One region of the Bradyrhizobium pachyrhizi genome, then DNA from elsewhere that is predicted to be linked to it. Evidence: predicted binding sites of a transcription regulator. Region 1 holds the regulator's gene; each other region holds the start of a gene.
What was found. Region 1 encodes PhoB, which activates phosphate uptake and scavenging genes when phosphate is short. Its sites were predicted from a motif close to TGTCATNNANCTGTCAT; they were not measured.
Positions count from the first base shown of each region.

Region 2: a site for PhoB is predicted at 3,816-3,832, ahead of phnC (phosphonate ABC transporter ATP-binding protein). Genes of this name have one in related genera too.
Region 3: a site for PhoB is predicted at 4,461-4,477, ahead of QA639_RS18755 (acetoacetate decarboxylase). Genes of this name have one in related genera too.
Region 4: a site for PhoB is predicted at 4,344-4,360, ahead of QA639_RS19420 (DUF47 domain-containing protein). Genes of this name have one in related genera too.

Region 1 is NZ_CP121667.1:964,014-971,206, forward strand. It holds gene pstS (phosphate ABC transporter substrate-binding protein PstS) at 1-465, shown strand, start outside; gene pstC (phosphate ABC transporter permease subunit PstC) at 695-1,684, shown strand; gene pstA (phosphate ABC transporter permease PstA) at 1,689-2,534, shown strand; gene pstB (phosphate ABC transporter ATP-binding protein PstB) at 2,531-3,349, shown strand; gene phoU (phosphate signaling complex protein PhoU) at 3,456-4,172, shown strand; gene phoB (phosphate regulon transcriptional regulator PhoB) at 4,302-5,012, shown strand; gene QA639_RS04360 (GcrA family cell cycle regulator) at 5,242-5,754, opposite strand; gene QA639_RS04365 (aspartate aminotransferase family protein) at 6,241-7,193, shown strand, end outside.
Region 2 is NZ_CP121667.1:2,610,115-2,617,307, forward strand. It holds gene pncA (bifunctional nicotinamidase/pyrazinamidase) at 1-132, shown strand, start outside; gene hemC (hydroxymethylbilane synthase) at 198-1,208, shown strand; gene QA639_RS12025 (DUF1045 domain-containing protein) at 1,215-1,904, opposite strand; gene QA639_RS12030 (alpha-D-ribose 1-methylphosphonate 5-triphosphate diphosphatase) at 1,914-3,086, opposite strand; gene QA639_RS12035 (LbetaH domain-containing protein) at 3,083-3,748, opposite strand; gene phnC (phosphonate ABC transporter ATP-binding protein) at 3,959-4,774, shown strand; gene phnD (phosphonate ABC transporter substrate-binding protein) at 4,854-5,786, shown strand; gene phnE (phosphonate ABC transporter, permease protein PhnE) at 5,866-6,750, shown strand; gene phnE (phosphonate ABC transporter, permease protein PhnE) at 6,747-7,193, shown strand, end outside.
Region 3 is NZ_CP121667.1:4,090,961-4,098,153, forward strand. It holds gene QA639_RS18730 (TAXI family TRAP transporter solute-binding subunit) at 1-192, opposite strand, end outside; gene QA639_RS18735 (acyl-CoA carboxylase biotin carboxyl carrier protein subunit) at 346-567, opposite strand; gene QA639_RS18740 (IclR family transcriptional regulator) at 697-1,671, shown strand; gene QA639_RS18745 (acyl-CoA carboxylase subunit beta) at 1,601-3,160, shown strand; gene QA639_RS18750 (patatin-like phospholipase family protein) at 3,256-4,419, opposite strand; gene QA639_RS18755 (acetoacetate decarboxylase) at 4,661-5,446, shown strand; gene QA639_RS18760 (transporter) at 5,589-6,608, shown strand; gene QA639_RS18765 (carbohydrate porin) at 6,657-7,193, shown strand, end outside.
Region 4 is NZ_CP121667.1:4,229,424-4,236,616, reverse strand. It holds gene QA639_RS19440 (hypothetical protein) at 1-170, opposite strand, end outside; gene QA639_RS19435 (peptide chain release factor 3) at 408-2,027, opposite strand; gene sugE (quaternary ammonium compound efflux SMR transporter SugE) at 2,181-2,495, shown strand; gene QA639_RS19425 (inorganic phosphate transporter) at 2,556-3,560, opposite strand; gene QA639_RS19420 (DUF47 domain-containing protein) at 3,660-4,304, opposite strand; gene QA639_RS19415 (branched-chain amino acid ABC transporter permease) at 4,451-5,419, opposite strand; gene QA639_RS19410 (branched-chain amino acid ABC transporter permease) at 5,421-6,284, opposite strand; gene QA639_RS19405 (ABC transporter substrate-binding protein) at 6,349-7,193, opposite strand, start outside.

The sequences.
Region 1 (7,193 bases):
GGCACCGCGGTCGAATGGCCGGTCGGCGTCGGCGCCAAGGGCAACGAAGGCGTTGCCGGCAACATCAGCCAGACCAAGAATGCGATCGGCTATGTCGAGTATGCCTACGCCAAGCAGAACAAGCTGACCTACACCGGGCTGGTCAACAAGGCCGGCAAGACCGTGCAGCCGACCATGGCTGCCTTCCAGGCTGCCGCCTCGAATGCCGACTGGGCCAAGGCTCCCGGGTACTACGTGATCCTGACCGACCAGCCGGGCGAGGCCTCCTGGCCGATCACCGCGGCGACCTTCATCCTGATGCACAAGGACTCGACCGACAAGGCGGCCTCGCAGGAAGCGCTCAAGTTCTTCAAATACGCCTTCGAGAAGGGCGACAAGGCGGCCGAAGAGCTCGACTACATCCCGATGCCGGACTCGGTCGTCAAGCTGATCGAGAAGACCTGGTCGTCGGACATCAAGAGCTAAGTCCGACGCTGCGACAGGACCTGTGCCGACTCGATCGAGGCACAGGTCGAGCGACCAAGACCCGGTCTCCATCACCGCGGCAACAAGCGCGGGATCGAGGCCGGGGTTCGCGCCTCAAGGGGCGTGGCTGGAACGACGACGCCCGGCCAAATGCGTCAGTGAAGATCGCTTCGGGGCGTAGCGGTTTGCGTGGCTTTTGCATACTAAAGAGGGGATTGGCGTGGCAGACATGGCTGTTCAGAGCGATGTGATGGAAGCCGCGGGACCTTACGATCGCGCCAAGGCCCTCAGCGCCTTCAAGCTCGGTGACCTCACCTTCTATTGGATCACCCGCATCTCGGCGATTTCGGTTCTGTTGATCCTCGGCGGCATCATCCTGTCGCTGATCGTCGGCGCCTGGCCGGCGATGAAGGAATACGGCTTCGCCTTCCTCTGGACGCAGCGCTGGGCGCCCTCGGCCGATCCGCCGGTGCTCGGCGCGCTCGGCCCGATCTACGGCACGCTGATCACTTCGGTGATCGCGATGCTGATCGCCATTCCGGTCGGCATCGGCATCGCCGTGTTCCTCACCGAGCTCTGCCCGCAAGTGCTGCGCCGCCCGATCGGCATCGCGATCGAGCTGCTCGCCGGTATCCCCTCCATCATCTACGGCATGTGGGGCTTCTTCGTGCTCGGCCCGTTCCTGGCCAACACGTTCCAGCCTTTCATGATCCGGATCTTCGAGGGCGTCCCGGTGCTGGGCGCGGTGTTCGCCGGCCCGCCGTCCTATCTCAGCCTGTTCAACGCTGCACTGATCCTTGCGATCATGGTGCTGCCCTTCATCACCGCGATCTCGGTCGACGTGTTCAAGACCGTGCCGCCGGTGCTGAAGGAGGCCGCCTACGGCATGGGCTGCACAACCTGGGAGGTCGTCCGCAGCGTCGTGATCCCCTACACCCGCGTCGGCGTGATCGGCGGCATCATGCTGGCACTCGGCCGGGCCCTCGGCGAGACCATGGCGGTGACCTTCATCATCGGCAACTCGTTCCGCATCTCGTCGTCGATCTTCGCGCCGGGCACCACGATCTCGGCGGCGATCGCCAGCGAATTCGCCGAGAGCGACGGCCTGCACCAGTCCGGCCTGATCCTGCTCGGCTTGCTGCTGTTCGTGCTGACCTTCTTCGTGCTCGCCGGCGCGCGGCTGATGCTGATGCGGCTTGAAAAGAAGGCGGGGAAGTAACGCCATGAACCCGATCTACAAATCCCGCCGCCGCAGCGACATCGTCATCCGCGCACTCTGCGTCGGCGCCGCGCTGTTCGGCGTCACCTGGCTGGCCCTGATCCTGATCACGCTGCTCTATAACGGCCTTGCCGGCCTCAGCGTGCAGCTGTTCACCCAGAACACGCCGCCGCCCGGCTCGACCGAAGGCGGCCTGCTCAACGCCATTGTCGGCTCGGTCATCATGACCGTGATCGGCGTCGGCATCGGCGCGCCGCTTGGCCTGTTCGCCGGTACCTACCTCGCCGAATACGGCAAGCACGACAAGCTGACCTCGGTGATCCGCTTCATCAACGACATCCTGCTCAGCGCGCCGTCGATCATCATCGGCCTGTTCATCTATGGTGCGGTGGTGGTGCCGATGCGCGGCTTCTCGGCGATCGCAGGCAGCCTCGCGCTCGCGGTGATCGTGATCCCGGTCGTGCTGCGCACCACCGAGGACATGCTGCTCTTGGTGCCCAATCCGCTGCGCGAGGCCGCCTCCGCGCTCGGCCTGCCGCGTTCGTTGGTGATCAAGCGGATCGCTTATCGCGCGGCGCGATCGGGTCTGATCACCGGCGTGCTGCTGGCGACCGCCCGCGTCGCCGGCGAGACCGCGCCGCTGCTGTTCACCGCGCTGTCGAACCAGTTCTTCAGCCTGGATCTGACCAAGACGATGGCCAACCTGCCGGTGACCATCAACAATTTCGTGCAGAGCCCCTACGCCTACTGGAAAGAGCTGGCGTGGAGCGGTGCGCTGCTCATCACATTCACCGTGCTCGCGTTGAATATCGGCGCGCGTATCCTTGGTGCCGAAAGGGCCGCAAAATGACCGAGCTTTCTGTCTCCACGACTGCCGCGGGCCACGTTCCCCAGGTTCCGCTGCCGGAAGCGCCGCCGAAAGTCACGGTGCGCAACCTCAACTTCTATTACGGCGAGCACCACGCGCTGAAGAACATCAACCTGACGCTCGGCACCAACCGCGTCACGGCGTTCATCGGCCCGTCCGGCTGCGGCAAGTCGACCCTGCTGCGCATCTTCAACCGGATGTACGACCTGTATCCGGGCCAGCGCGCGGTCGGCCAGCTGATGCTGGACCAGACCAACATTCTCGACCCCAAGCTCGACCTCAACTTGCTGCGCGCGCGGGTCGGCATGGTGTTCCAGAAGCCGACGCCGTTCCCGATGACGATCTACGAGAACATCGCCTTCGGCATCCGCCTCTACGAGAAGATCTCGAAGTCCGAGATGGACGACCGGGTCGAGAAGGCGCTGCGCGGCGGCGCGCTGTGGAACGAGGTCAAGGACAAGCTGAACGCCTCCGGCCTGTCGCTCTCCGGCGGCCAGCAGCAGCGGCTGTGCATCGCGCGCACCGTGGCGGTGCGTCCCGAGGTGATCCTGTTCGACGAGCCGTGCTCGGCGCTCGACCCGATCTCGACCGCCAAGGTCGAGGAACTGATCCAGGAGCTCTCCGAGGACTACACGATCGCGATCGTCACCCACAACATGCAGCAGGCGGCGCGCGTCTCCGACAAGACCGCCTTCATGTATCTCGGCGAGCTGATCGAGTTCGACGACACCAACAAGATCTTCACCTCACCGAGCGATCGGCGCACCCAGGACTACATCACCGGCCGGTTCGGTTGACCGGCGCATGATCCGGAAAAGTGGCAACCGGTTTTCCGATCAGGTCATGCTAAAATTCAGGACACGAAACCATGATCCCCGGGACCATGGTTGAGGGAGACAAGCGATGGCTTCTGAACATACCGCCAAGGCATTCGACAGCGACCTGCAGGAGTTGACCCGCCTGGTCGCCGAGATGGGCGGCCTGGTCGAACGGATGATTACCGAGTCGGTCGACGCGCTGATCCGTCGCGACGTCGCGCTCGGCAAGCGCGTGGTCGCCGCCGACATCGAGATCGACAATCTGCAGCGCAACATCGAAGAGCGCGCGGTGCTGACGATCGCGCGCCGCCAGCCGATGGCGATCGACCTGCGTGAGATCGTCAGCGCGATGCGCGTCGCCACCGACCTCGAGCGGATCGGCGACCTCGCCAAGAACATGGGCAAGCGCGTCGCGGCGCTGGAGAGCGATTTCCAGCCGCTGAAGCTGATCCGCGGCCTCGAGCACATGACCGACCTCGTGCTGTCGCAGGTCAAGTCGGTGCTCGACGCCTATGCCGCGCACGACCTGCCGGCGGCGATGAACGTCTGGAAGGGCGACGAGGAGGTCGATGCGATCTGCACCTCGCTGTTCCGCGAACTGCTCACCTACATGATGGAAGATCCGCGCAACATCTCGTTCTGCATCCATCTGATGTTCTGCGCCAAGAACATCGAGCGGATCGGCGATCACGCCACCAATATCGCCGAGACCGTATTCTACATGATCGAGGGCCAGCAGATCACCGACAAGCGCCCGAAGGGCGACATGACCACTTTTGCCACCACGGTGCCGGGCAGCTGAGGCTTGATCGGCAAGCGCGGAACCGGATTGTCCTTCGACAACTCGTTTCCGCGGGGACTATGCTCAAGGAAGTAAGCGTTTCGGTTTGCGTCTGGGCAACGGATCACCACAGAGAAAGAACTTAAACCGATGAGCGCACGCATTCTGGTAGTCGAAGACGAGGAAGCGCTGACGACGCTGTTGCGCTACAATCTCGATGCGGAAGGCTACGATGTCGAGACGGTCGGGCGCGGCGACGATGCCGACACCCGCCTGAAGGAGCGCGTTCCCGACCTCGTGGTGCTGGACTGGATGCTGCCGGGCCTGTCCGGCATCGAGCTGTGCCGCCGCCTGCGGGCGCGGCCCGAGACCAAGCAACTTCCGATCATCATGCTGACCGCGCGCGGCGAGGAAAGCGAGCGCGTACGCGGGCTTGCCACCGGCGCCGACGATTACATCGTCAAGCCGTTCTCGGTGCCGGAGCTGCTGGCGCGGGTGAAGGGCCTCTTGCGCCGCGCCAGCCCGGAGCGGCTTGCGACCGTGTTGACCTACGGCGACATCGAGCTCGACCGCGAGAAGCGCCGCGTGGCGCGCTCGGGCCGTCCGATCGATCTCGGGCCGACCGAGTATCGCCTGCTCGAATTCTTCCTCGAGCATCCCGGCCGCGTCTTCAGCCGCGAGCAACTGCTCGACAGCGTCTGGGGCCGCGACATCTACATCGATGAGCGCACCGTCGACGTGCATATCGGCCGTCTGCGTAAGCTCCTCAATCCCGGCCGCGAGCAGGACCCGATCCGCACCGTGCGCGGCGCCGGCTACGCGCTCGATGACCGCTTTGCCAAGGCCGAGCCGCAGCCGTAACGGCCAAGCGGCATTCATAAACCGCAACACGGCGAAAGCCGGGATCAATAGCCACCAATGGGCGTTGTTAGAAAGCCGTCTGGCCGCTTGCCGATTGCGCCGGCCGCGGCGTATGGGTCCCGGCATGCGCCGGGACGACGCTGGTGATATAGCCGGGCTGCGTCACACAAAAAAATCCCCGCTTTCGCGGGGATTTGTTTTTGAGGTCTTCCGACGTTTTCCCGAGTGCTCACTTGATCTGCGGTTTCGCCGACGGCCGGCGGCGATCGGCGGCGGGCTGGTAGGCGACGCGCGAGTGATGCGCGCAATAGGGCAGGCCGGCGAGCGCCTTGCCGCCGCAGAAGAAGAATTCCGGGCTCGAGGGATCGCCGACCGGCCAATGACAGGTGGCCTCGTTCAGCTCGAGCAGCGAGAGCCGCTGGCTCATTGGCACCACATTGTCGTAGGAGATCGGATCGGGCTCCATTTCGACCTCGAAGGCGTGCGCCAGCGCGGTGTTGCCGCGCGAGACCGGTCGCGCCACCCGCATCATGTGCTGGGCGGGGCGAGCCTTGCGCTGCCGCGGCGCGGCCGTGGAGGGCGCCTTGGCGCGGCCGGAGAGGCCGAGCCGATGCACTTTGCCGATCACGGCGTTTCGCGTCACATTGCCAAGTTCCGCCGCGATCTGGCTGGCCGACAGGCCGGACTCCCAGAGCTTCTTCAGCTGCTCGACGCGATCGTCGGACCAGGTCAATACAGTCATCGCATTCTTCCCTTCGCGTAGCGCCGGCCAATCGTTGGAGCGGCGCTGCGAGCCAATCTGGACAAATATCCCTGCGGCCAGAATCCCTTAGCCCTCGCCGGGCACGGTGTTGCGCCCGAACGTTTACGCGAGACACGAAGGCTACTTAGAGGGTCCAGTACCGCCGCACGAGATGTCGTACCCGACAGGCCAAACGCTACAATATGGCGTGACTCAGGCGCAAGAGTCCGCGGCCGTGCGTCCACATGTTCCCACACAGTTAAGCATTTCGATGAGGCTTTTCCACCGCACCGGAATGCTCCGGATTGCGCTCGTTTCGCATTGCAGGAAGGCCACTTCGTGGCGATTGACACTTACTGACCGCAGCATAGAATGCCCGCCACGTGCCGCCCGCAAAGGCGGCCGTTTTGTTTTCCGAAGCTGGCCGTTGCTGCGCTGGCGTCAAGGCGCGCGGCAATTGTCGGCTTCAAACCGTCAGTGATCGCCATGACCAACGCTGCCACGTCGCATCTGCTCCCCGTCTTCGCCAGGGTCGATCTCGGCTTCGAGCGCGGTGAGGGCGCCTGGCTGATCGCAACCAACGGCGACCGCTATCTCGATTTCACCTCGGGCGTCGCGGTCAACGCGCTCGGGCATGCGCATCCGCATCTGGTCAAGGCGCTGCAGGAGCAGGCGACCAAACTCTGGCACATGTCGAACCTGTTCAAGAGCCCGGACGGCGAGGCGCTTGCCGCGCGGCTGTGCGAGCAGAGCTTTGCCGACTTCGTGTTCTTCTGCAATTCCGGCGCGGAAGCGATGGAGGGCGTGATCAAGCTGGTCCGCCACTATCACTTCTCCAAGGGCCACGGCGAGCGCTACCGCATCATCACCTTCGAGGGCGCCTTCCACGGCCGCACGCTGGGCACGCTGGCGGCGACCGGCTCGGCGAAATATCTCGAGGGCTTCGGGCCGCCGATGGACGGCTTCGACCAGGTGCCGCATGGCGACATCGAGGCGGTGAAGAAGGCGATCGGTCCGCACACCGCCGGCATCCTGATCGAGCCGGTGCAGGGCGAGGGCGGCGTGCGCTCGGCGCCGCAGGCGTTCTTCAAGGCGCTGCGCGCGCTCTGCGACGAGCACGGCCTGCTGCTTGCCTTCGACGAGGTGCAGACCGGCATGGGCCGCACCGGCGAGCTGTTCGCCTACAAGCGCACGGGCGTCACGCCGGATGTGATGTCGCTGGCCAAGGCGCTCGGCGGCGGTTTCCCGATCGGCGCGGTGCTGGCTACCGCGCAGGCCGCGGCCGGCATGGCGCCCGGCTCGCACGGCTCGACCTTCGGCGGCAATCCGCTCGCGGTCGCCGCCGCCAATGCCGTGCTCGACGTCATGCTGAAACCGGGCTTCTTCGAGCATGTGCAGAAGATGTCGCTGCTGCTCAAGCAGAAGCTCGCCTCCGTCGT
Region 2 (7,193 bases), 1.6 Mb from region 1:
GCGCGCCGGCTCGGCTTTGAGACCATTGTCCTACTGTCGGGCTGCCGCGCCATCGACCTCGGCGGCTCGCTCGCGGCCGCCACGACGGCAATGCGCGAGGCCGGAGTGGAGCTTGTTAAGGACACCGTCTGAGCGTGGCCAAACAGGGGCAAAAACCGTTGTTTTGACTGGCTTTTTGTTCTAATCCCCAGCCGTTGATGATCACGCGCAGCGGAGCTTTCGTGTCGGGACAGGTTTTGCGGATTGGGACGCGCAAGAGCGCGATGGCGCTCGCGCAGACGGACGAGGTCGCGCGCCTGCTGCGCGCTTCGGCGCCGGACCTTGCCGTCGACATCGTCAAGTTCGAGACCCGCGGCGACCAGGACCAGACCAGCAAGCTGTTGCGCCATGGCGGCAAGGGCGGCGCCTTCGTCGCCGAGATCCGCGAAGCCATGCGCGCCGGCACCTTGCAGGCGGCGATGCATTCGCTGAAGGACGTGCCCGGCAACGAGGAGACGCCGGGTCTCGTTATCGCCGCGATGCTGGCGCGCGATGCCGCCAATGACAGCCTCGTGCTGCGTCCCGGCCTGTCGCTCGACACCCTTCGCGCCGCGCGCGGCAAGGGCTTCATGATCGGCACCAACGCCGTCCGTCGCGCGGCCTATCTGCGCCGGCTGTTTCCGGAAGCGACCGTGATCCATTATCGCGGCGCCGCCGACACGCGGGTGGCAAAACTCGATCGCGGCGACAAGCAGCGGCTGCCCGGCGGCGGCGAGGTCGGGCCGGCGGACGCGCTGGTGATGGCGCGCTCGGGTCTCGAGCGCATCGGCATGACCGCGCGTATCGCGCATGATTTCTCCGTCGGCGAGATGCTGCCTGCGGTCGGCCAGGGCATTGTCGCGGTGGAATGCGTCGACACCGACTGGGCGACACGTGCGCGGCTTGCCGGGATCGACAACGTGCAGTCGCGGCTCGCCGCCGAGGCCGAGCGCGAGGTGCTGTGGGTGCTCAACGGCCATTGCAATTCGCCGATCGCCGGCCACGCCACGCTTGCGGGCAGCGAGATGACGCTGCGCGCCTCCGTGCTCGACGAGGCCGGCGCCGGCTTCATCGAGGTGACGCGGCGCGGGCCGGCCGATCGGCCGCGCGAACTCGGCCGCGCCGTGGGCATGGAGCTGCTGGAGAAGGGCGCCGCTGAGATCATCGCCCGCACCCGGGTGGAGGAATAGCGCGCGCTACGCCCGCAGCGGCCAGCTGTCGATGATGCGGAAGCGTGATGCACTGTCGGTCTGCTTGAACAGCGCGATGCGGTCGATTGCGAGCCTCGTGAGGTCGACCGCCGCGAACCGTGTGCGCAGCTGCGCCACGATCGGGCCCCGCCGCTCGTCGCTCAGCCGTCCCGTCAGCGTCATGTGGAAGCGGAACTCCTCCATGACGTAGGGATAGCCCCAGCGGTCGAGATAGTCGCACTGCCGCGCGGTGAGTTTCTCTGGCCTGCGGCGCGCGCGATCTTCCGGTGTCAGCGGCGCGCGGAACGCGTCGAATTCCGTGACGCAATCGGCAGCAAGCTGTTGCAGATCATCCGAGCGGCTGGCCGGGATCACCGCGATGAAGCCGCTGATGGCATCGACCACCGGTTCGATCACCGGAATGCGCCGCGCGCGACCGGCGAAGGCGGCACAGGCATCGAGAAGCTCGGCCTCGCTCCGACCGTCGGCGAGCGCGGTGGGCGCCTTCAGCGTGGCGTGGAATCCATACTTGCGCGGATCTTCGGTGACTTCGCACCAGTCGGACGTGACGCCATCGGGAAACGGCAACGCGTCGCCTGACACGGCATCGTAGCCGAGCAGCGTCGAACCGAAGCGGTGCAGCGCGCTGTCGGGTGACGGCGCATAGTAGATCGCGTAGCGCGGAGTATTGGCCATGGGACTGAGCTACGCCGCCGCAACCGTCTTGCGCGGCGCGAGCGAATGAACGAGGCAGCTCGCGTCGGCCAGATGCACCAGCCGTCCGGCCGAGATCACGGCGACAATGCGCGGCCGCAGCGGCACCTTGTCGTCGACGACGACGATGTCGGCACGGCGGCCCGCGGCGAGCGCGCCGCGGTCGGCGAGCCCGGCCGCGCGGGCCGGCGCCGACGAGATCAGGTCCCAGGCTCTGGCGAGCGGCAGGATGCCGTCGGCGGCGAGGCGGAACGCCGCGAGCAGCTGCGCCGGATAGTAGTAGTCCGACGCCAGCACCGAGCAGAGGCCCTGTGCGATCATGTCGGATGCCTTGGTCCAGCCGGTGTGGCTGCCGCCGCGCACCACATTGGGCGCACCGAACACGATGAAGTCGCCCGCCGCCGCAGCGTCGCGCGCGGTCTCCTCGTTGACGGGGAATTCGGCGATCGTGGCGCCCAGCGCGCGAAACTCCTGGCGCATCGCCGGGCTGTTGTCGTCGTGCGACAGCATGCGGATATCGGCCGCGCGCGCGGCGGCGGCCAGTCGCGCGATCGAGGCAGGCACCTCGGGACGGCGCGCCACGATCCGGTCCAGCATGTCGTTGACGGCCTCGACGGAGAGCCCGGTGCGCTCGGCCAGCTGGTTGCGCTTCTTCGGCTTGACGTTGCTGTGGTCGTTGAAGGCGAACAGGTCTATGCGGCCCTCACTGAGCCATTGAATGATCTCGGCCTCGGCCTCGAGATTGTGGGTCTCGTGGCGCAGATGGAAGCGGGTGTCGGCGGCGAGCTGCGGCCGCAGCGCCTCGATCGCATCGAGCAGCTTGCGCGCATTCTCCGCGCTGCGCAGGCCGGGCTCCCACGACCACGTCGTGCCATGGAACACGGTGGTGATGCCGTTGGCGATCGCCTGCCGGTCGCTGTCGATCAGCGCCACGTCGGTCGGGAAGTCGACGCCGGGGCGCGGCATCATCTGCCGCTCGAACGCATCGCCGTGCAGGTCGATCATGCCGGGCAGCACGAGGAGGCCGCTGGCATCGATGTGCAGCGCGGCGCGACCCTGCTCGGCGTCGAGCGCGCCGATGTCGCGGCCTGCGGTCCGCAGCGAGGTCTCGACCAAGGCGCCGTCAACCAGCGTGCGCCCGCCCTCGATGAAAATGTCCGTCACGATGCGGCGCTCCGTTGTTTGGCTTGTGATTGGGATACGGCCTCGGCCTCATGCTTGTCGAGGAATTCCTCGACCGCGAGCTTGCGAAAGTCAGGCAGGACACGCCGAAGTGTTTCGTGATCCCAGTCCCACCATGCGAGCGCAGCGAGGCGGTCGGCGATCGTCTCGGAGAAGCGTCGCTTCACCGGCCGCGCCGGATTACCGGCGACGATGGTGTAGTCGGGAACGTCCTTGGTCACGATGGCGCCGGCGGCGACGACAGCGCCGGTTCCGACGTTCCGGCCCGGTAACAGGATCGCACCGTGCCCGATCCAGACGTCATGGCCGATATGCACGTGATGCGCACGTCGCCAGTTGAAGAAGTCGGTGTCGTCGCTCTCCCCGGGGAAATACGCGCTGGCGCGGTAGGTGAAATGCGCCTGAGTCGCGCGATGCATCGGGTGGTTGCCGGGATTGATGCGGGTCATCGCGGCGATCGAGCAGAACTTGCCGATCGAAGTGTAGGTGATCTGGCTGTCGTTCACGACGTAGGAATAGTCATCCATGCTGACTTCAAGCAGGATCGTGCGCGCGCCGACCTCGGTATACTTGCCGAGCTTGCTCTCGCGCACCGACGCTGTCGGGTCGACGGTCGGCACAACCGAGAGTGTTTTTCCGGCCATCGGGGCCTCCGCAAATCTTAAAGAATCTTGGGCTTCCGGGGATGCGTGCTCGTCATCGGGACGCTTGATGACAACATCATGACGTCGGGATGACGGCAAGGGAGCGACAAGGGAGGGGTGTGGACGATCGCCGCACCGCAGCGCTGTCGTCACATAACTGTAAAACGCCGGGGATAGCGATGGCCCAACGAGGCGCGGTTGGAGCATTACATGCTGGTGGTGGAAGGTTTGACGTGCCGTTTCGGCACGAAAGCCGCAGTCGACAACGCGTCCTTTTCGATCGCGCCGGGCAGCTTTGTCGGCGTGATCGGCCGCTCCGGTGCCGGCAAGTCGACGCTGCTGCGGATGATCAACCGTCTCGCCGATCCGACCTCCGGCCGTATCCTGTTCGAAGGTACCGACGTCACCGCGTTGCGCGGCAAGGAACTGCGGCGGTGGCGCGCGCGCTCGGCGATGATCTTCCAGCAGTTCAATCTGGTCGGCCGCCTTGACGTGCTGACCAACGTGCTGATGGGCCGGCTGGCCCAGATTCCGTCATGGCGGTCGCTGGCGCAGGTCTGGCCGGAGCAGGACAGGGCACTGGCGCTGTCGGCGCTCGAGCAATTCGACATCGCCCAGCTGGCGGCGCAGCGCGCCGACCAGCTCTCCGGCGGCCAGCAGCAGCGCGTCGCGATCGCCCGCGCGCTGGTGCAGGAGCCCGACATCATTCTCGCCGACGAGCCGATCGCCTCGCTTGATCCGCGCAACACCAAGATCGTGATGGACGCGCTGCTGCGCATCAACAAGCATTTCGGCATCACTGTGCTTTGCAATCTGCACTCGCTCGACCTGGCGCGGACCTATTGCGACCGCCTGGTCGGCATGGCCGCGGGTCGCGTGGTGTTCGATGGCGCCCCCGCGGCGCTCACCGACCATATCGCCCGCGAGCTCTATGACCTCGAGGCCAATGACGTCATCGGCGCAGCACCGCTGCCCGCGCCCGACGGTGCAACTGCGCCGGCACTCGGCACCGCAGCCGCGGCCTGAGCGTCGCGCATTTTTCAATCTGGGAGGCCGGGCATTTTGCCCGGCCAACAGGTGCAACTACAACAAAAGAGGGGTAGTCATGTTCACTCGTCGCATCATTCTGGCTGGCGCCGCCGCGCTGGCATTTGCCGGTTCGGCCTCCGCGCAGGACTGGAAAGCAAAATACCCGGAGCTCACCTTCGCGGTGGTGCCGGCCGAGAACGCCTCCGGCGTCACCGAGCGCTGGACGCCGTTCGTGGCGTATCTGTCGAAGGAGCTCGGCGTGAAGGTCACGCTGCGCATTGCCAACGACTACGCGGCCGTCATCGAAGGCCAGCGCGCCGGCAACATCCAGATCGCCAGCTACGGCTCGGCCTCGTTCTCTCGCGCGCGCCTGACCGGCGTCAAGACCGACGCGTTCGCCAACGATATGAACGCCGACGGTTCGACCGGCTATTACTCGGTGTTCTTCGTCAAGGCGTCGAGCCCGTACAAGACGGTCGAGGACCTGAAAGGCAAGAATCTCGGCCTGGTCGATCCGAACTCGACATCCGGCAACAACGTGCCGCGCTTCGAACTCAACAAGATGGGCATCGCGAACGCCGAAGGCTATTTCGGCAAGGTCGTGTTCACCGGCAGCCACGAGAACGCCGTCCTGGCGCTGTCGCAGGGAACCGTTGATGTGGCCGCCAACCAGTGGACCAACGAGGACGATTCCACACTCGCCCAGATGCTGACCAAGGGCATGCTGAAGAATGCCGACGGCTCGGCGATGAAGAAGGATGATTTCCGCATCATCCACAAGTCGGCGCTCATCATCAACGGCCCCTATGCGTACAACACCGATCTTCCGGAGGACCTGAAGGCTGCGATCGCAAAGGTCTTCTTCGACGCCCCGACCAAGGACAAGGCCGCCTTCGACCGTCTGTCCGACGGTCAGAAGAAGGGCTTCCATCCCGCCACCACCAAGGATTGGGACGGCACCATCGAGCTGATCAAGTTCGTCGACGGTTTGCGCAAGAAGGCGAGCTGATCGCACGCCTGACGTCACGAGGGCCGGGCGTATAGCCCGGCCCTTTCCACTCAACTCCGAACCGGGCTGGCACGCGTCGATGGCGACCGCCGTATCCATTCTTCCAGCGCAGCAACTGGCGACGCTGGAGGACGCCTACCGCAAGTCCGTCGCACGCAAGCGGTTGAAGGCCGCGCTGGCAACGGCGGCATTTTGCGCGGTGCTGGTGATCGCGGCGTTCGGCGCCGAAGTGAACCTGCGCACGCTGTTCACCTATTTCGGCAATTTCGTCAGCTATTTCGATCGCATCCTGACGCTGGATTCCGGCGCGCGGGTCTGGACCGATCCGGCCGAATGGTTCTGGGGTTGGCATAAGTGGCTGAAGATGCTCGGCGAGACGATCCTGATCAGCTATGTCGGCACGCTGACGGGTGCCGTGCTCGCCTTCGCGCTCAATTTCTTCGCGGCCCAGAATACGTCGCCGGGCCCGTGGGTACGTTTCACGATCCGCCGCCTGCTGGAATTCGCCCGCACCGTCCCCGGCATCGTGTTCGCGCTGATCTTCGTGATCGCGTTCGGCCTCGGGCCGATGGCCGGCGTGCTGGCGATCGCGATCCACACCACCGGGGCGCTCGGCAAGCTGTTTGCCGAGATCGTCGAGAATGCCGACATGAAGCCGGTCGAGGGCATCCGCTCCACCGGCGCGAGCTGGCTGTCCTGCATGCGCTTTGCCGTGCTGCCGCAGGTCTCGGCCGGCTATGCCAGCTATGCGCTGCTGCGCTTCGAGATCAACGTCCGCGAGGCGTCGGTGATGGGCTTCGTCGGCGCCGGCGGCATCGGCCAGGAGCTGGTGGTCGCGATCCGCAAGTTCTACTATTCCGACGTCAGCGCCATCCTCATCACCATCATCGTCACGGTCTTCATCATCGACATTTCGACCGGCTGGCTGCGCGGCCGGCTGTTCGGCAAGGAGACCCGTCGATGAGCCAGATGCCGAGGCCGGACACCACGGAACTGCGCGCGAAGTACCCCGGCGTCTTCGAACGTCCCGCATCGGCACGGCTGGCGATGCCGGCCATGATCGCGGCGGCGCTCGCGATCTTCGTGTTCGGCCTGGTCGATCTCGACTTCTCGCCGTCCAGGCTGATCGCGGGCCTCGGCCAGCTCGGCTGGATCACCATGCTGATGCTTCCGCCGAATCCGGGCTCGTCGTTTCCGCTCTACATGCAGGCGCTCGGCGAGACGCTGTCGATCGCGGTGCTCGGCACCACGCTTGCCGCGGTTTTGGCGCTGCCGGTCAGCCTGCTGGCGGCGCGCAACATCATCCCCTCGAACCTGATCCGCTTTCCGGTGCGCCGCTTCCTGGACTCGATCCGCGGCGTCGATACGCTGATCTGGGCGCTGGTCTGGATCAACGTCGTCGGTCTC
Region 3 (7,193 bases), 3.1 Mb from region 1:
GTCGGTGCCGTATTTGTCCTTCATCATCTTGCCGACGCCGACCGCGATGTTGAAGCCGGCGGTGCCGGTGTCGTAGGCGGTCACCGCCATGGTCGGCGGCAGCTTGATGTCCTCGGCCGAGGCGGGCAGGGCAGCGAAGATCGAAATGCCGGCAAGTGCGGCAGGCGCGAGCGCCATCAGCCGATGGATCATAATTCCTCCCTTTGTTTCGCTGTGCGAAACTTTTCCGGGCGGGATGATTGCATCGTGATCCGGCGATGGCAACGCTACCTCCGGCGCAAGCCGGCGATTTCGGCAGCTGCATCACCGGACAGATTGTCGCGGCTGGACTGGAAGGACGGGATCTCAGGTCTCGACGATCGCGACCGCCTGGCCTTCGGCGATGACATCGTCGATCTTGACCAGAATCGACTTGATTTTGCCTGCTGCAGTCGACGTGACCGGTATTTCCATCTTCATCGCTTCGACGAACGCAATCTCGTCGCCATCGCCGATGCTGCTGCCGGTCTCGACAGGAAGCGCGCAAACGCGCCCGGCAACTTCGGTCACAACCTTGATATCTGGCATTCCACTCTCCGATACCGTCTTGCGGAAATTTCATCCGGCGAACGGCTTTTTGTTGTGGCGGCAGATTGCCTGAGGTAGCTTCTTCTGCAAGTGGAATTTTATTCCGCAGGACGGAATGGAGCCAAGCAAATGGGAAGGCGCTCGGAACGGCTTAGCAGGCAGGGAATGCTCGCCAGCGAGACAGGCGATGGCGATGTCATCCAGGTGGTGTCGCGCGCCTTCGACGTGTTGCGGTGCTTCGAGGGACACGAGGCCCGGCTCGGCAATCTCGAGATCTCGAACCGCTGCGGTTTGCCGCGTTCGACGGTGTCGCGGCTGACGCACACGCTGACGCGGATGGGACAGCTCGTCTATCTGCCGCGCGACCAGAAATATCGCATCGGCCCGAGCGCGGTCGCGATGAGCACCACGATGATGAAGGGGCTGCAGCTGCGCAATCTGATCCGGCTGCGCCTGCAGGATGTCGCCGATCAGTTGCCCGGCACGGTGGGCTTCGTCATCCCCGACCGCTTTCACCTGGTCTATCTGGAGTTCGCCCGCGCGGCGAACGCGCTCGGCCTGCATGAGGCCACCGGCAGCCGGATCTCGATGGCGACCACCGCGGCCGGCCACGCCTACACGGCCGCGCTCGATCCCGCGGTCGGCGACGCGCTGATCGCGGAGATGGAAGGCGAGTTGCCCGACAGCGCCAAGATGCTGACGCCGCGCATCGAGGCCAACCGCCGGCATTTGCAGGAGCACGGCTACGTCGTCGCCTGCGGCCTGTGGAGCCCGCACATCAACGGCGTCGCGGTGCCGCTGTGGTCGCCGCAGTACCAGACCTATGTGGTCACCACGATCGGCCTGCTCTCGGCGATGTATGACGAGGCGCGGCTGCATCGCGAGGTGGCGCCGCAAATGGTCGAGCTCGCGGCCGCACTCGGCAGCCTGCTCGAAGGCGCCGACGGCGACATCTTCAGCAATCGGATCGAACGCAAGTCGCTTCCGGTGACCGCCCATAACAACAACAAAATCATCAAGACGGGAGCAGTGAATGAACTGGAAGCCGGAACTCGACGACCTCGCCCGCCGCGAAGCGTTCGCGCGGGAGATGGGAGGCGTTGACAAGGTCAAGCGGCAACGCGACCAGGGCCGGCTCACGGTTCGTGAGCGCATCGACAAGCTCGTCGACCAGAACAGCTTTCACGAGGTCGGTGCCATCTCCGGCATCGCCGAATATGACGAGAGCAACGAACTCAAGCGCCTGACGCCGGCGAACTGCGTGTTCGGCCGCGCCAGGGTCGACGGCCGCACCGTGGTCGTGGTCGGAGACGACTTCACCGTGCGCGGCGGCTCGGCGGATGCATCGATTTCCGCCAAGCCGCTCATGGCGGAGGAGATGGCGCACGACTTCCGCCTGCCGATCGTTCGCGTGATCGAGGGCTCCGGCGGCGGCGGCTCGGTGAAGACGATCGAGACCAGGGGCGCGGCCAATCTGCCCGGCGGCGTCGGCGGCACGCGCTGGTACTGGTACACGACCGCCAATTTGGCCCGCGTGCCGGTGGTCGGTCTCGGGCTCGGCTCGGTCGCGGGCCTCGGTGCCGCGCGGCTCGCCGCCACGCATTACTCTGTCATGACCAAGAGCTCCGCGATGTTCGTCGCCGGCCCGCCGGTGGTGAAGCGCCTGGGGCAGGATCTGACCAAGCAGGAGCTCGGCGGCGCCGACATCCAGACCCGCGCCGGCGCGATCGATCAGGCCGTCGAGACCGAAGAGGAGGCGTTCGACTACGCGCGGCGCTTCCTGTCCTATCTGCCGCCGTCGGTCTACGACCTGCCGCCGACCATTCCCTGCACCGACGATCCGGAGCGTGCCGAGGAATCGCTGCTCAAGGCCGTGCCGCGCAACCGCCGGCAGGTCTACAAGATGCGGCCGATCATCGATGCCGTCGTCGACAAGGGCTCGTTCTTCGAGGTCGGCACCAATTTCGGCCGCCCGATCATCACCGGATTGGCGCGGATCGAGGGCAGGGCGGTGCTGCTGCTCGCCAGTGATCCGTTCCACTATGGCGGCTCGTGGACCGCGGACGCCTGCCAGAAGGTGGTGCGCTGGGTCGACTTCGCCGAGACCTTCCATCTGCCGGTGGTCTACCTGATGGATTGCCCGGGCTTCATGATCGGGCTCGAGGCGGAGAAGACAGCGACCATCCGCCATGGCGTGCGGGCGATGGCGGCGGTCAACCAGAGCACGGTGCCGTGGTGCACCATCATCATCCGCAACGCCTTCGGCGTCGCCGGCGTGGTGCATCAGCCGGCCAACCGCTTCTCGATGCGTTACGCGTGGCCGTCGGCATATTGGGGCTCGCTACCGCTGGAGGGTGGCATCGAGGCGGCCTATCGCGCCGAGATCGATGCGGCCGCCGATCCCGCGGCCAAGCTGCGCGAGATCGAGGATCGCCTCAACAAGCTGCGCTCGCCGTTCCGCTCGGCCGAGAAGTTCTGGGTCGAGGAGGTGATCGATCCGCGCAAGACGCGTTCGGTGCTCTGCGAGTTCGCGCGTCTCGCCGAACCGATCCGCAAGGCCGGGCCGCCGAGCAACATGTCGACGCGGCCGTAAGGCTTTCACGCCGTCATTCCGGGGCGGTCCGCAGGACCGAACCCGGAATCTCGAGGTTCCGGGTTCATGCTTCGCATGCCCCGGAACGACATGTCTTATTCACTCTCCCGATGCACGTCGTGGATCACGATGCCCATGCCGTTCTCGGGCATCTTGATCCATTCGCGCCGCTTCAGCGAGCGCTTGGTGTCCTCGTGCCCGCTCACCCAATGCTCGCGCATCGAGGTGCCGGAGAATTCGTGGTCCTTGGCGTCGCCCTCATAGGCCTTCTGCTGATAGATCAGCTGCAACAGCGTGATGCCCGGCAGCCGGGCGTTTGCCTTCTTGAGCTGGCGCTCCTCGTCCGAGAGCTGACCGTCGGGGATTTTTCCCAGCGCGTTGTGCAGGGCGGTGCGCAGATTGTAGGTCTTGCGATAGACGTCGGTGTTGTAGCGGGTGCGCGACGAATACATGATGTCCTTGTGCCGGGCCATCACGTCCTGGATGTCGCGCGGCAGCGCGCCGCGCGCCGAGAATAGGTCGACCTGGAACACCAGCGAATTCATGTTGTCTTCCTGGTCGAGCAGATGCTGCAGCGGCGTGTTGGACACGATGCCGCCGTCCCAGAAATGATCGGTACCGACCTTCACCATCGGCAGCGCCGGGGGCAGCGCGCCGCTCGCCATGATGTGCTCGGGGATGATCTCGTCATGGGCATTGTCGAAATAGATGAAGTTGCCGGAGAGCACGTTCACTGCGCCGACCGCGAAGCGTATCTTCTTGGAATTGATGCGGTCGAAATCGACCAACTCAAGCAACGACTCGCGCAGCGGCGTGGTGTCGTAGTAGCTGGTGGCGGTGCGCGCGCCGGCCGGGCTGAACCACGGATTGCTCTGATGCGGGGTGAAGAAGCCGGGTTGTCCGAGCGTCGTCGTCAGCCATGAGCTGGTGAGGTTGCGGGCCTTGCGGAAGACGTCGCCGTCCGGCGTGTAGTGCCAGATCTTGCGGCTGGTGATGCGATCCCAGAACGTGTGCAGCCGCTCGAGCCGCTTTTCGGGCGGATTGCCGGCGATGATAGCCGAGTTGATTGCGCCGATCGAGACGCCGCACACCCAATCGGGCTCGATGTTGGATTCATGGAGCGCCTGATAGACGCCAGCCTGATAGGCACCGAGCGCGCCGCCGCCCTGCAGGACCAGAGCCACGCGATCGCAGCCTTCCGGACGCCAGCCCGGTGTCGCGTGATCGATATCGTCGAAATGCGGCGTTCGCGCGTCCATATCAGACACTCCAGAATTTGCGGCGAGAATTCAGCGCGCCGATGACGCCGTGATGACAAATGCAACGCCCGCGCTCGGCGCATCCGGCATGCCCGCCTGCATGGTTAGCATTGGCCTCATCAACGAAACGCGAGTCACGCAAGCGCAACCGCGGTCATGTACCTGACGGAAATTCCTCACATCGCTGTCAATCTCGGCCGCTAGCTTTCGCGCAAACTTTTCAAACACGAGGTTATTTGCGATGCGCAGGGAAGATCTGCTCAAGCTTCCGTCGATGCCGGCCGCCGGCCCGAGCTATCCCGCCGGTCCGTATCGCTTCATCGATCGCGAATTCCTCGTCATCACCTATGAGACCGATCCGGAGTTGATCCGCGCCGGCCTGCCCGAGCCACTGGAGCCGATCGAGCAGGCGATCGTGCATTACGAATGGATCAAGATGCCCGACAGCTCCGGCTTCGGCAGCTACACCGAGTCCGGCCTCGTGATCCCCGCGCGCCTGCATGGCGAAGAGGTCAACTTCGTCTGCCAGATGTATCTCGACGATGATCCGCCGATCGCGGCCGGCCGCGAGATCTGGGGCTTTCCGAAGAAGTACGCCCATCCGAAGCTCGAGATCGTCAAGGACACGCTGACCGGCACGCTGGAATATGCCGGCCAGCTCGTCGCGATGGGCACGATGGGCTACAAGCACGAGAGCATGGCGGGCAATGGCGACGTCACCCGCGCTACGCTGTCGAAGACGCAAGTTAATCTGAAGATGATCCCCGGCGTCGACGGCCATCTCGAGGTCTGCCAGCTGGTCGCGATCAACCTGACCGACATCGTCGTCAAGGGCTCCTGGATCGGACCCGGCCGGCTCCACCTGGTGCCGCACGTCAATGCACCGGTCGCCGATTTCCCGGTCAAGCGTGTCGTCGGCGCGCATCACTTCCTCGCCGACCTGACGCTGCCGTTCGGCCGCGTCGTGCACGACTACAACAAGGAGGCCGCGGAAGCGGCGGCGCCGACCGGTCTTGCGGCCGAGTAGGGCGGTCGCTGACATAAAACTGTAACAGGCGCGTCCTCCTATGTTGCGTCGAGGGGACGCGCTTGCTCAGCGTTGCGCGTGGGCGAGGTCTTGAACATGTCATTTCGCGCGGTTGCGTTACCGATTGCCTTGGGGGCGGGCCATGCTGGCTGATCCACCTCCCGCTCCGGCAGGGTCGCTGCTGACCCGTGAGGCGGTCCCCGGTCTGGTCTGGGCGTTCCGCCTGCATCACGACGGCCGTGCCGAGGCGCTTCCGATCGATGCGCCGATCGAGCCGAGCCATGACGGAAGGCTGTGGCTGCACTTCAACCTGACCGACGTCCGCACCCGGGCATGGCTTGCCAACATGCACATCCCGCAGCTCGCGCGGGACCTGCTGCTGTCGAATGACAATTTCCAGCAGATCCACGTCGTCGACAATTGCGTCTACGGCGTGTTTTCCGATCTGGTGCGGGATATTGACGCCGCGACCCGGGAGACCGGCTTTCTCCGCTTTGCGATGACCGAACGCCTCCTGGTCAGCGGCCGCCATCAGGCGCTGTGCTCCGCCGATGCGACGCGCCGCGTGCTCGAGGGCGGCCATCGCGTCGGCAGCGTCGCGGCGCTATTGGAAAAGATCGTCAACGAGATCGCCGACACCATGGACCGCATGACGGACAAGATCGGCACCGATATCGATGCGATCGAGGAGCGGGTGCTCGCCGAGGATACCGGATCGGAGCTGCGCAAGAATCTGAGCCGGATGCGCCGCACCTGTGTGCGCCTGCATCGCCAGCTCGCCGGCCTGCGCGTGCTGTTTCACCGGCTCGAGCAGAAGAACACCGACAATCTCAGCCCGGCGCTGCGGCTGCAGGCCGGCAAGCTCGCGCAGCGGCTCGACGGTCTCGACCACGACATCGTCGAACTGCACGAGCGCAGCCGCCTGCTCGAGGAGGAGCTGCGCTTCAAGCTCGAGGAGGAGAGCAACAAGCATCTCCACGCCTTGTCCGTCGTCACCATGATGCTGCTGCCGCCGACGCTCGTCACCGGCATCTTCGGCATGAACACCAAGGGATTGCCGTTGACCGACGTCGACAGCGGGTTCCTGGTCGCGGCCGGCCTTCTGATTGGGTCGGCGCTGCTGGCTTATCTGCTGATGCGGCGGCTCGGCATCGTCAAATAGTGCGAGCGCACCGCGGCATTCCCGATGTGCAGAGTTCTTTCCCGCGCGATGTTGGTGGCCGCGGCCCTTGCGCTCGGCGCGCCGGCGAATGCCGAAGACAAGCCGATCGCCGAGCGGATTGCTGATACGCGGGCTGCACTCGAGGAGGCCGGCTACCAGTTCAGCCTGACCTATATCGGTGAGGGGTTTTCCAACGTCTCCGGCGGTGTCAGCAACGGCGCGGCCTATACCGGCCGTCTCGATCTCGGCACCACCATCGACCTCGAGAAGGTGATGGGCTGGACCGGTGCGACCTTCCACGCCAACATATACCAGATCCACGGCGACGGGCTGTCGCGGAGCTATGTCGGCAACCTGTTCCTGGTGTCCGGCGTCGAGTCGCTGCCGGCGACGCGGCTCTATGAATTCTGGATCGAGCAGAAGCTGCTCGGCGGCAAACTCTCGGTGCGCGTCGGCCAGCAGGGCTCGGACGTCGAGTTCATCGACAGCCAGTACGACGACATCTTCATCAATTCGGCGCTCGGCTGGCCCGGCATTGTCGGCACCATTCTGCCGGCCGGCGGACCGTCGCCGCCACTTGCCGTG
Region 4 (7,193 bases), 3.3 Mb from region 1:
TTGAGCACGCTGCAATAGGACGGGATGCAAGGCCCCTCGTCGAGCACGCTGCAGGGCGTGTGTGCGAAGGGCGCCGGGTTGGTTTGTTGCCGCTGCTGCGCAGAGGCCGCGCTCGCGAGCGCAAAGGCCGGCACGGCAAAAGCGAGACAGATGGCGACGCGTCGGAGCATGCAGGCGGACCCGGATTGCACTCCGGAGAAAATGGGTCCGCAGCCGGAGCGCATCAAGCGGGGCCGTGTTCAAATCCTTGCGCGTGTAGCTGTTATCCGTCGCTCCACAACCCCGCTGTCATCGCCCGGCTCGACCGGGCGATCCAGTATTCCAGAGACGGCTGTTATCGATCGATAGGCGGCGGCGTACTGGGCCCCCGGTCGAGCCCGGCAGACGACAGTGAATGGTCGGCGCCACTACGCCTTCTTCTTCACGTCCTTGACGTTGGAGAAGGTGATGCCCTCGGCGCGCTCGCGGGTGTAGCCGAGATAGAACTCGTTCTTGGCCATGAACACGGGATCGCCGTCGACGTCGTCGGCGATGCCGGAATTGTTGGCGGAGATGAAGGCGTCAAGCTGCTTGCGGTCGTCGGACGAGATCCAGCGCGCCAGCGAAAATTCAGAGATCTCGAACTCGACCGGCAGCGAATATTCCGCGTCGAGCCGCGCCTTCAGCACGTCGAGCTGCAGCGGGCCGACCACGCCGACCAGCGCCGGCGCGCCGTCGCGCGGGCGGAACACCTGCACGACGCCCTCCTCCGACATCTGCTGCAAGGCTTCCTTCAGCTTCTTCGCCTTCATCGCGTCGGTCAGCCGGACGCGGCGGACGATTTCCGGCGCGAAGCTCGGCACGCCGACGAAGGTCAGATCCTCCCCCTCGGTCAGGGTATCGCCGATCCTGAGCGTGCCGTGGTTCGGAATGCCGACGACGTCGCCGGCAAAGGCCTCGTCGGCGACCGAGCGGTCCTGCGCGAAGAAGAACTGCGGGCTCGACAGGCTCATGTTCTTGCCGGTGCGTACCAGCTTGGCCTTCATGCCGCGGCTGAGCTTGCCCGAGCACAGCCGGGCGAAGGCGATGCGGTCGCGGTGGTTCGGATCCATGTTGGCCTGGATCTTGAATACGAACGCGCTCATGCGCGGCTCCGCTGCCTCGACCTTGCGCAAATCCGAGTCCTGCGCGCGCGGGGCCGGCGCGAACTTGCCGAGGCCTTCCAGCAAATCGCCGACGCCGAAATTGCGCAGCGCGCTGCCGAAATAGACCGGCGTCAGATGGCCCTCGCGGAACGCCGCGAGCTCGAACGGCTTGCAGGCTTCCGAGGCCAGCGCGAGCTCGTCCTTGACCTCGGCGACGTCGAGATTGGGATTGCGCTTGCCGAGATCGGCGATGTCGATCTGCTCCGTGGCGCCCGTCTTGGCGCCGCCGCCCTCGAGCAGCCGCACGCCGCCATTGACGACGTCATAGGTGCCGAGGAAGTCGCGGCCGCGGCCGACCGGCCAGGTCATCGGCGTGGTGTCGAGCGCCAGCGTCTTCTCGATCTCGTCCAGAAGCTCGAACGTGTCGCGGCTCTCGCGGTCCATCTTGTTGATGAAGGTGATGATCGGGATGTCGCGCAGCCGGCACACCTCGAACAGCTTTCGGGTGCGCGCCTCGATGCCTTTCGCGGCGTCAATCACCATGACCGCGGAATCGACCGCGGTCAGCGTGCGATAGGTATCTTCCGAAAAGTCCTCGTGGCCCGGCGTGTCCAGCAGGTTGAACACGAGGTCGTTGAACTCGAAGGTCATCACCGAGGTGACGACCGAGATCCCGCGCTCGCGCTCGATCTTCATCCAGTCCGAGCGGGTGTTGCGCCGCTCGCCCTTGGCCTTGACCTGGCCCGCGAGATTGATGGCGCCGCCGAACAGCAGCAGCTTTTCCGTCAGCGTGGTCTTGCCGGCGTCCGGGTGCGAGATGATCGCAAAGGTGCGCCGTCGCGCCACTTCCTCTGAAAGCGGCGAGCGGGACGGCGATTCGGCTGAAACTGAAATGTCGGACATGGCGGGGCATTTGGCAGGGAAAACGGGCGCAATCAAGGGCGTTTTGTCGCAATGCGGAACGGCCGCACCATCCCCATATAGGCACCGGAAGGACGACCTTCTCCTCACCATACCGTCAGCGGGGACGACCCTGCCTTATCTGGAGGGTTCGTGATGGCTTGGACCATTCTGTTCACCGCTGGCCTGCTCGAGATCGGCTGGGCGATCGGGCTAAAATATACCGAAGGTTTCTCGCGGCTGGTGCCGTCGGTGCTGACGCTGGCGGCGATGGCCGGCAGCGTGATCCTGCTTGGCCTCGCGCTGAAGACGCTGCCGATTGGAACTGCCTATGCGGTCTGGACCGGGATCGGCGCGGTCGGCACCGCGGCGCTCGGCATCATCCTGCTCGGTGAACCCGCGACCGCGATGCGGCTCGCCAGCATCGGGCTGATCGTTGCCGGCATCGTCGGGCTGAAGCTGGTCGGCTGATTACTCCTTTTTGGGACGCGTTTTCTTAACGCGAACCGGCTTCCACTTCGCTCGAAAGCGCTACTTCAGAATCTGCACCGCCCAATAGCTCGCGGCTGCGACCGCGGCCGACGCCGGGATCGTGATCACCCAGGCGTAGACAATCGAGCTCGCCACATTCCAGCGCACGGCGGAGAGCCGCCGTGCGGCGCCGACGCCGACGATGGCGCCCGTGATGGTGTGCGTGGTCGATACGGGAACCCCGAGATAGGTCGCCATGAACAGCGTCACGGCGCCGCCGGTTTCGGCGCAGAAACCCTGCATCGGCGTCAGCTTGGTGATCCGCAGCCCCATGGTGCGGACGATCCGCCAGCCGCCCATCAGGGTACCCAGCGCCATCGCGCTCTGGCAGGCCAGCACCACCCAGAACGGAATTTCGAACTTGTCGCCGAGATGGCCCTGCGAATAGAGCAGCACGGCGATGATGCCCATGGTCTTTTGCGCGTCGTTGCCGCCATGGCCGAGCGAATAGAGCGACGCCGAGGCGAATTGCAGGATGCGGAATGCGCGATCGACCGCGAACGGCGTCGAGCGCACCGAGAGCCAGGACACGATCGCGACCAGCACCAGCGCCAGCAGGAAGCCGACCAGCGGCGACAGCACGATCGCGAGCAAGGTCTTGGAGAGCCCGCTCCACACCGCCGCCGAAATGCCCGCCTTCGCCATGCCGGCGCCGACCAGGCCGCCGATCAGCGCGTGCGAGCTCGACGACGGAATGCCCAGCGCCCAGGTGATCACGTTCCAGACGATCGCGCCGACCAGCGCGGCGAAGATCACGGTCGCATCCACTACCGACGGCTCGATGATCCCGGTGCCGATCGTGTTGGCAACGTGCAGGCCGAACACCAGGAACGCGACGAAGTTGAAGAACGCCGCCCAGAACACCGCATATTGCGGCCGCAGCACGCGGGTCGAGACGATGGTCGCAATCGAGTTCGCGGCGTCGTGCAGGCCATTCAGGAAGTCGAACAGCAGCGCGACCGCGATCAGGATGGTCAGAATTGGAAGACCCAGCGTGGCGTCCACGTGATGCCCCGCTCTATGGTGCTTTGTTGAGCATGATCGCCGCGCAAACACTTCGCGTTTGTCGCAGGGAAAACCGCATCACACTTTTCCGGATCATGCTCAGACTTGCTCGATCACGATCGAGTTGATCTCGTTGGCGACGTCGTCGAAACGGTCGGCCACTTTCTCAAGATGGTCGTAGATCTCCGCGCCGACGATGTAGTCCATCGTGTTGGCGTCGCGGTGCTTCAGGAAAAGCTCCTTGAGCCCGATATCCTGGAGATCGTCGACCCGGCCCTCGAGCTTGGTCAGCTCCTCGGTGATCTGGGTCAGCATCGAGACGTTGTGGCCGATCGACTGCAACAGGGGCAGCGCGCGGCCGACCAGATTGGCGCATTCGACGATCAAAGTGCCCATCTCGCGCATCGGCGGCTCGAACTCGCGCACCTCGAACAGCATGACCGCCTTTGCGGTCGCCTGCATCTGGTCGACGGCGTCGTCCATCGAGGTGATCAGGTTCTTGATATCGCCGCGATCGAACGGGGTGATGAAGGTGCGGCGGACCGCGGTCAGAACCTCGCGGGTGACGCTATCGGCGTCGTTCTCGAACTGATTGACGCGCTGGCAAAAGACAGGAGTCTCCTCCCCGCCCTTCAGCATGTCCTGCAACGCCAATGCGCATTGCACGGAGGTCCGGGCGTGTCGGGCGAACAGGTCGAAAAACCGCTCTTCCTTGGGCAGGAAGGCGCGAAACCAGCGCAGCATGTCTCAGTTCCATCATTCCGGGACAGCCCTTTTAGCGACTGTCACAGAACTGTCATAGAGCATCTGGCGGGGAAAACACCTGACACGACCGCCCGAGCGGGCGGTCGTCCACCGCTAAAGTCGGCCGAAAATCGCCGAGACCTGCCCTACAGCGACCGCCGCAGGAGGTGGGCGAGCTCACCGACCAGGCCGCGCCGGAACAGCAGCACGCAGGCCACGAAGATCACACCCTGGATCACCGTCACCCACTGGCCGAAACCGGCGAGATATTGCTGCATGGCGATGATCACGAAGGCGCCGACCACCGGGCCGAAGATGGTGCCGAGACCGCCGACCAGCGTCATCAGCACGATTTCACCGGACATCGACCAGTGCACGTCGGTGAGCGAGGCATTCTGCGCCACGAACACCTTCAGCGAGCCGGCAAAGCCCGCCAGCGTGCCCGACAGGATGAAGGCGAGCAGCTTGTACTGGTCGGTCTTGTAGCCGAGCGAGATCGCCCGCGGCTCGTTCTCGCGGATCGACTTCAGCACCTCGCCGAACGGCGAATTGATAGTGCGGTAGATCAGCAGGAAGCCGGCGAGGAAGCCGACCAGCACGACATAGTAAAGCACCAGCGGCTTCGAGAGATCGAAGATTCCGAGCAGGTGGCCTTGCGGAATGCCCTGGATGCCGTCTTCACCATGGGTGAACGGCGCCTGCAAATAGAGGAAGTAAAGCAGCTGCGACAGCGCCAGCGTGATCATCGAGAAATAGATGCCCTGCCGCTTGATCGAGATGTAGCCGGTGACCAGGCCGAGCAAGGCCGCGGCCGCGGTGCCGACCAGGATGCCGAGCTCCGGCGACAGCCCCCACACCTTCAGCGCATGCGCCGAGACGTAACCGGCTGTGCCGAGGAACATCGCGTGGCCGAACGACAGCAGGCCGCCATAGCCGATCAGGAGGTTGAAGGCGCAGGCGAGCAGCGCGAAGCACAGCGCCTGCATGACGAAGAACGGATAGATCCCCGTCCACGGCACGATCGCCAGCAGCAGCGCCATCGCGGCGAATACGATCATCTCGTCGCGCATCGCGCGCGGCGTAATCGGAAGTGTATCGTCGGTCAATGCTGACATATCAAGCCGCCCGTCCCGTCAGTCCCGTTGGCTTCACCAGCAACACCACCACCATCAGGACAAACACCACGGTGTTGGAGGCCTCGGGATAAAAATACTTGGTCAGTCCCTCGATCACGCCGAGCGCGAAGCCGGTGATGATCGAACCCATGATCGAGCCCATGCCGCCAATCACGACCACCGCGAACACGACGATGATGAGATCGGCGCCCATCAGCGGGCGGACCTGGTTGATCGGCGCCGACAGCACGCCGGCGAGTGCGGCAAGACCGACACCGAGCCCGTAGGTCAGCGTGATCATGCGCGGCACGTTGATGCCGAACGCGCGCACCAGCGTCGGGTTCTCGGTCGCGGCGCGCAGGTAGGCGCCGAGCTGCGTCTTCTCGATCAGGAACCAGGTGGCAAGGCACACCACGAGCGAGAAGACGACGACCCAGCCGCGATAGATCGGCAGGAACATGAAGCCGAGATTGACGCCGCCCTTGAGCTGGTCCGGGATCGAGTAAGGCAGGCCCGAGGACCCGAAATAGTTCTGGAACACGCCCTGCACGATCAGCGCGATGCCGAAGGTCAGCAGCAGTCCGTAGAGATGGTCGAGGCCGGTCAGCCATTGCAGCATGGTCCGCTCGAGGATCATGCCGAAGATGCCGACCACGACGGGGGCGATGATCAGCGCCCACCAGTAATTGATGCCGCCCAGATTGAGCAGGAAATACGCCACGAAGGCGCCCATCATGTAGAGCGCGCCATGCGCGAAATTGATGATGTTGAGCATGCCGAAGATGACGGCGAGCCCCAGACTGAGCAGCGCGTAGAACGAGCCGTTGATCAGTCCCACCAGAAGCTGTGCGTAGAGAGCCTGCATCGAATGAGCTTTCGCTAGATAGATGAAGCCCGCCGGCCACGCCCATGGCCGGCGGGCATGATCGTCACTTCTTCAGAAGCGCGCAGGTGCTCTTGTCGAGCGGCGTGAAGGCCTGGTTGCCCGGCACGGTGCCGACCAGCTTGTAGAAGTCCCACGGTCCCTTGGACTCCGAGGGCTTCTTCACCTCGAACAGATAGGCGTCGTGGGTGACGCGGCCGTTGGCCTCGACCTCGCCCTTGCCGAACAGCGGATCGTCGGTCGGGATCGTCTTCATCTTCGCGACCACCTTGGCGCCATCATGCGGATTGCCGCCGAGCGCTTCCAGCGCCTTGAAGTAATGCATGAGGCCCGCATAGACGCCGGCCTGCACCATGGTCGGGGGCGCGCTGTTCTTCATCCGCTCCGAGAAGCGCTTGGAGAAGGCGCGGGTCTTGTCGTTGAGGTCCCAGTAGAACGTCTCGGTGAAGTTGAGGCCCTGCGCGGTCTCGAGCCCGATCGCCTTGACGTCGGTGAGGAACAGCAGCAGCGCCGCGAGCTTCTGGCCGCCCTTGACGATGCCGAACTCGGCCGCCTGCTTGATCGAGTTGGTGGTGTCGCCGCCGGCATTGGCGAGACCGATGATCTTGGCCTTGGAGGCCTGCGCCTGCAGCAGGAAGGAGGAGAAGTCAGCGGTGTTGAGCGGATGCTTGACGCCGCCGACCACCTTGCCGCCATTGGCGGTGACGACGGCCGTGGTGTCGCGCTCGAGCGCCGCGCCGAACGCGTAATCCGCGGTGAGGAAGAACCAGGTGTCCCCGCCCGCCTTCACCAGCGCCTGGCCGGTGGCGTGGGCGAGCATGTAGGTGTCGTAGGTCCAGTGCACGGTATTCGGCGAGCACTGCGCGTTGGTGAGATCGGAGGTGGCGGCGC